Regions from separate parts of the Thalassotalea psychrophila genome, predicted to be linked through region 1. Evidence: predicted binding sites of a transcription regulator. Region 1 holds the regulator's gene; the other holds the start of a gene.
The links. Region 1 encodes FNR, which switches genes on or off when oxygen is low (the NO sensors DNR and NnrR bind a similar motif). Its sites were predicted from a motif close to TTGATCTAGATCAA; they were not measured.

Region 1 (3,209 bases):
TTGCGTACCGTTTAGTTAACTTTAGGCGCGCATTATACCTAAGCTCCATTATCCTTAAAAGCTTTAATAAAAGCGTATATAAGGATTATTAAAGCTAAATAGTATTATTTAAGGAAAGGCGATTGGTAGCCGTCAGGCTTTAATGCCAATAAATCACAGTTGAGCCTGTCTATTACATGTTCTGCTGTATTACCAATAAGTACAGCAGACAGACCTGTACGGCCAATTGTGCCTAAAATCACTAATTCAGCATCTATTTGTTTAGCGACCTTTTCAATAACATCTTCTGGTAGACCTTCTTCAACGTGTAAATACTGCTCGGCCATGTCAAATTTGTCACCATGTGCTTTCATTACATCCACATGGTGCTGTTTCATTGCATCATTATATTCATTGGCATCAAACTCTGGAATTTCTATAGCAATGTTTATTGGTGTACCTGGATATGAATTAACAAAATGCACATCCGCATTTATCAGTTCAGCTAGATTGATTGCTTCTTCAGAAATTTTGTTATTCAACGATTGATGCTCTTCTTCTTCGCTGCCAGCATTCACAGCAGCTAAGATGTGGCCGTTATCAGGCCATGTATGTTCTTTTACTAACAGCAATGGTACCCAACACTTACGAATAAGATGCCAGTCGGTAGGAGTAAATATTACTGATTGTAAGGTAGGGTGTGCGTGTGTGCTTTTAATGACAACATCAAAATTATTATCTCTTACTTCAGCTAAAATAGCTTCAAAAGGTCGATTATGCCAAATAACCTTCGTTTGAATATCACAATCAAAATCTTCAATTAAATCAGTTAACCAATTTTCTCTACCTTTAACCACAGTTTCACGCATAGCTTCACGTTCTTCACCAGATAGCATTGTAGTCATTTCATAGGAAAAATCATAAATAGATAAAAAGGCGGTGACTTTAGCTCCGGAATGTTTAGCTAAGGTACATGCCCTTGCTAATGCTTTTTGTTCTTCCGTTGTAGGGTCAATAACGACTAATATATTCTGATAACTTTCCATACGTTCACCAATATAAAAATAATTAAGCTGATATAAGCTTAATATGATCTGGCGATTGTTACAAATATGTTATTAAAATTTATTGGAAGTTTATTAATACGTTGATTTAAATCAAAAAATCTATTTGGTATAAATCAACGCATAAATAGGTAGGTAGATGGGATTACTTGGTATAACCGGCCAGCTCAAATAAGCCGTCTTTATCTAGAATTGTAATGAATTTATTCTCGACCTTGATCAAGCCTTCTTTTTGAAAGCGTGTCATTAAACGAGAAATTGTTTCAATGGTTAAACCAATATAGTTACCAATTTCACTACGAGTCATTGGTAAGTTAAATTCAACTGAAGATAAATGACGATTACCTAACCTACGGCCATAGTTAGCAAGAAACGTTGCTAACTTCTCTTCAGCATTTTTTCGATTTAATAACAGCAACATTTCACTATTACATTGTATTTCATTACTCATTAAGCTCATCATCTGAGCTTTAAGTTTAGGGATTTTGCTTGATAGAGTATCAAGTACTTCAAAAGGTATTTCACATACCATTGATGTTTCTAATGCTTTAGCAAAGCTAGGATGGCTCTTCAGTGAAAGGGCGTCAAATCCCATTAAATCACCGGCTAAATGAAAACCAGTAATTTGCTCTTCACCTTGCTCAGAAATAATAAATGTTTTAAACGTACCTGATCTAATTGCATAAAGGGTTTGCAATTGTTCGCCCGCTTTAAAGATTTGGGTGTTTTTTTGAATTGGTTTTTTGCGTTGAATAATATCATCAAGTAAGTTCAACTCTGTTTCATTTAAACTAAATGGTAAACAAAGTTCACTGATACTACAGTTCTGACATTTAATGTTATTTGCAATAGGTATTATTTGCGGCATATTTCTTTACAATCTACTTCCAATGTTAATAGCGGAAGGGTACTAGAATATTTGTTCTAGAGCAATAAATAACGAGTATGAACCGTAAAAAATAAGTAAAATAGCTGTTAATTTACGAATTTGATCAGAGCGTAACATTTGGGTTACAAATTTGAAGCCAGATGCCAAAGTAAGCAAAGCAGGTAATGTACCTAAGCCAAAAGCTAACATGATTAATGCACCGTTGTACCAAGAAGCGCTAGCGATAGACCAAGTTAGCGTTGAGTAAACTAATCCACACGGTAACCATCCCCATACCATCCCCAAAAATAATGACTGTTTTACATTAGTTACCGGTATAAACTTTTTGCTTAGTGGCTGTAAATATTTCCATAGAACTTTACCTATATTTTCAACCTTTGCTAATGCAAATGACCATTTAGCAATATAAAGCCCTAAAAATATCACAAATAATGCGGCTATAACCTTTAACCATAATATAGGAAAACCAAGTGATTTAGCCGCTAACGAACCCGTAAAACCAGCAATAGCACCAGCAACTGCATAAGAGAATATACGGCCAAAGTTGTACGCTAAAATAAGGGGGATATTGGCTTTAGATTTGTCTGCGATTGATGCAGTAAGCATTGTCGTAATGCCTCCACACATGGCAACGCAATGGCCTGCGCCGGCAATGCCAATGAAAAATGCGGATAAAAAATCTAATTCCATAGAATGTTAATGATCAACTTTGTTTGATTTATCATCATTAGGTGATGAGGGTTTACTTTGTTCGATATTTGCATCATCGTCAAACAAAATACTCATCCCTTGCTTTTCTAAATCGTCAAATTGTTCTGTTTTAACTGCCCAAAAAAATAGATAAATTGCAATAGCCGTAAAAATGATAGCAATAGGAATAAGGATATAAATAACGCTCATGGTATATCTACTTTAATAATCTTAATGAATTGGTCACAACAATAATTGAACTTGCTGACATGCCTAATACTGCCATATATGGGGTAATAAAACCACAAACAGCAAGTGGTAAAATAATGGCGTTGTAAGCCAATGCCCAGGCAAAATTTTGTTTTACGATATTAGAGGTTTTCTTCGCTATTTGTTTAAGCCTTAATAGACTTGATAAATGATTGTTTAACAATATGACGTCAGCACCACTTTTAGCTATTTCAGTGCCGCTACCCATTGCAATTGACACATGTGCTTGCGCAAACACCGGCGAATCGTTTACTCCATCGCCAACCATAGCAACGGTTTTTCCTGATTTTTGCCTATCAGCTAGTATCTGTAGTTTG
Region 2 (3,209 bases), 2.1 Mb from region 1:
ACGTTAATTCCTGATGGTAATGGTGAGTTCACTGATGGCATGGGCATGTTAGTGGATAAGTCAGACATAGGTTTTGGCAAGCGCAGCTGGAGATACTCTATGCTAGTTAAAGATGGCGTTGTTGAAAAAATGTTTATCGAACCTAACGTTCCAGGCGACCCGTTTGAAGTTTCAGATGCCGATACCATGCTTGATTACATCAACCCGAATGCTAAAAAACCACAAGCAGTAAGTATCTTCACAAAACCTGGTTGTCAGTTTTGTTCAAAAGCAAAACAGTTGTTAACCGACAACGGCTACAGCTTTGAAGAAATCGAATTAGGCAAAGACGCAAGCTTAACCTCATTAAAAGCAATTACCGGTAATGACACAGTGCCACAGGTATTTATTGACAATAACCATATTGGCAGCAGCGAAGGCCTTGCTGCTTATTTAAAAGCTTAGTTTATGTAAGTATCTGCCAAACAAATTGTGCTCGCGCACTTTGAAAAAGCGGTAAGACTCTTCCTTTCTTATTGCAACTTTCAGCCCCTTTTAGAATTCTAATAGGGGCTTTTTTTGGCCAGGGATGGCCTATATGACAAAAAGCACTAATACAAGGATGTATGTAGTTAGAATAACGCAGGAGCAGTTATCGAGGAGCAATTTTTTGTTTTACTTCATTAAACAGTATTAAAACTAACGAAAATCATGACTATTTAATGCTACTATTTACATATTAACCATCAATTCAAAGCACTATGGACAATCAACCTTACAACCCTTTACATGGGGTTACCTTGCAAAAAATCGTCACAGATCTTGAACAGCATTTTGGTTTTGCTGAGCTTGGGAAGTTAATCAAAATAAAATGTTTCACTACTGATCCAAGCATTAAGTCGAGTTTGAAATTTTTACGTAAAACGCCTTGGGCGCGCGAAAAAGTTGAGCAACTTTATATTAAAAACAAACATCAGTTGGAGTAAAAATGAGTGAAGCTAAGTGTTACCAAGGCAGTTGCTTATGCGGGCAAGTACGTTATCAAGTAAGTGAACCATTAAAGATGTTTCAATACTGCCATTGTTCCCGTTGCCGCAAGGTTACCGGCAGTGGCTTTGCACCAAATATTTTTGTACCTTTAACGCAGTTTACTTGGCTCAGTGGAGAAGACTCACTTGGCCGCTATACCGTACCGGATGCAAAATACTTTGCCACCAGTTTTTGTAAAAACTGTGGTTCAACTATGCCTTGGCTTACGCAAACAGAACAACTCTATGTTCTGCCGGTTGGTACCTTAGATGATGAGATTGAGCTAAAACCTACACAAAATATTTTTTGCGCTGAAACACCTAATTGGCATACAAGCTTTGAGCAACTACCAAAGTTTGAACAAGGCCCGAAATAACCTTTCTTGCATCTATCAACCGATACATAATCGTGCTCATTTACTGAGATTTCTTATCAAAATGAGCACATCTCCTCACTCTCCCTATCTAGCGTACATCGGCTTTAAATCAACTGTAGTATTTTTGAGCCAGATCAAATTGTAGTTTTCTATACACGCTAATCTAGCAACCTTAACTCGTGATTAACTGCACTTGCTCAGCACTCATCATCCGAGATCTATTAACAAAATAAGGAAAACGGCAATGATTGTTGAGAAACTAAAAGTCTCATTAATAGCGAAGCAAAATGAATTAAGTAAGCGCTTAGCGGATATTGAAAATGATGAAGGTGTTGATGAAATCCATCAACAAACGTTGCAAGAGCTACAAAGAATCAAACAAACACTGGCAATGCTACAAACAGAACAATACGGCATTTGTATTGAGTGTGGCAAACTAATTTCCAATGAACGTTTAGAAGCTTTGCCATATAGCAAACACTGCTTTGTGTGCAGTGAAAATTTAGAAATTAAGTACTAACATAAAAAATCAGGAAGATATAATGAACATACATAAACACGATTTACATCATGAATTTCCAGAATTTAAAGATGAGATCCGCAGCTTAAAAATGAATGACAATCATTTTGCGAAAGTTTTTAAAAAATATCACGAACTTGATCATGAAGTTATTCGCATTGAAGAAGGTGTAGAAAACACTTCAGATACATATTTAGATGAACTTAAAATGAACCGTCTTAATCATAAAGATGAATTATTTTTGATGTTAAAAAAGCATCAAGCTAAACAAGCACAATCTATTTAATTAGCTGCACTAGAGTTTTATATAAAGTTTGATCAAATGCGCTTTCTGCGCATTTTTTATGTATTGATTTTAACTGGTTTTTTCTGCATTGAATACGCTAAATACACACTTAAGCCGATCAGTGCGCCGCCAATTGATAAGCGCATATAATCGGCACTTTCGGCAAAGAATGTAATGGCAAAAATCACCGCTAATGGTACATAACCGTTATTCATTACCGCCAAGGTAGGGGTATTTACCTGCTTGCTTCCTTTATTCCAAAAATAGAAACACAAACCTGAAGATATTACGCCAAGATAAATAAGAGCCCACCACTGCTTAGCTGCAATATTTACCTGACTTAAATCAACATTGATCACAGTATAAGTACTGGCCAACAATGCTGCGCCAATATACATCCAAAGCATGTTCTCACTATCGGGCTGATCTTTAGCTACATGCTTATAACTTACCTGGCCAATGGCAAAAGCAATATTAGCAAGTTGTAGTAATAAAAAACCGGTAATAAATTCAGCTTGTTGTGGAGATTTAAATACAATAACGCTAGCACCAACAATTGAGATCAACACTGGTAATAAATGTTTCATATTAAAGTATTTATTAATAACAGCATTAACTAACAACACATACATAGGCGTAAATATGGTAAATACTGCCACTAGATAACCAGGAAGGTATTGATAAGATTGAATATAAGCGAGATACATTACGCCAAATTGCAAAGCCCCTAATAGCATCAATTTACTATTAGGCTTAAATGATTTCAAAAACAGCAAACATGGTAGAAAACTTACAACACATAACAGTAAGCGAATACTAGCGACTACTTCCGGTTGAATACCTGTTAATTGTCCTTTAATTAAACCAAAAGAGAAGGCCCAAACTATCGACACTACAACTAAATAAATCATCAAACTCCCAGTGAAATCATTCGCTTATATCCGGATATATATAACTAATCATCGGACTTGTTAAAAAATTGTAAGACTACGTTGTGTTTTCTGCTATTGTAAAACAGT

Region 2: RGQ13_RS00365 (TraR/DksA family transcriptional regulator) is a predicted target of FNR. The motif match lies at 1,509-1,522, and genes of this name have one in related genera.

What each region holds. Positions count from the first base shown of each region.
Region 1 covers NZ_CP134145.1:2,233,884-2,237,092, forward strand. Annotated here, with positions in the region: gene uspE (universal stress protein UspE) at 105-1,025, opposite strand; gene fnr (fumarate/nitrate reduction transcriptional regulator Fnr) at 1,189-1,911, opposite strand; gene RGQ13_RS09065 (sulfite exporter TauE/SafE family protein) at 1,954-2,622, opposite strand; gene ccoS (cbb3-type cytochrome oxidase assembly protein CcoS) at 2,629-2,832, opposite strand; gene RGQ13_RS09075 (heavy metal translocating P-type ATPase) at 2,840-3,209, opposite strand, start outside.
Region 2 covers NZ_CP134145.1:90,691-93,899, reverse strand. Annotated here, with positions in the region: gene RGQ13_RS00380 (glutathione peroxidase) at 1-444, shown strand, start outside; gene RGQ13_RS00375 (VF530 family protein) at 741-965, shown strand; gene RGQ13_RS00370 (GFA family protein) at 968-1,384, shown strand; gene RGQ13_RS00365 (TraR/DksA family transcriptional regulator) at 1,629-1,904, shown strand; gene RGQ13_RS00360 (YdcH family protein) at 1,927-2,190, shown strand; gene RGQ13_RS00355 (EamA family transporter) at 2,247-3,101, opposite strand.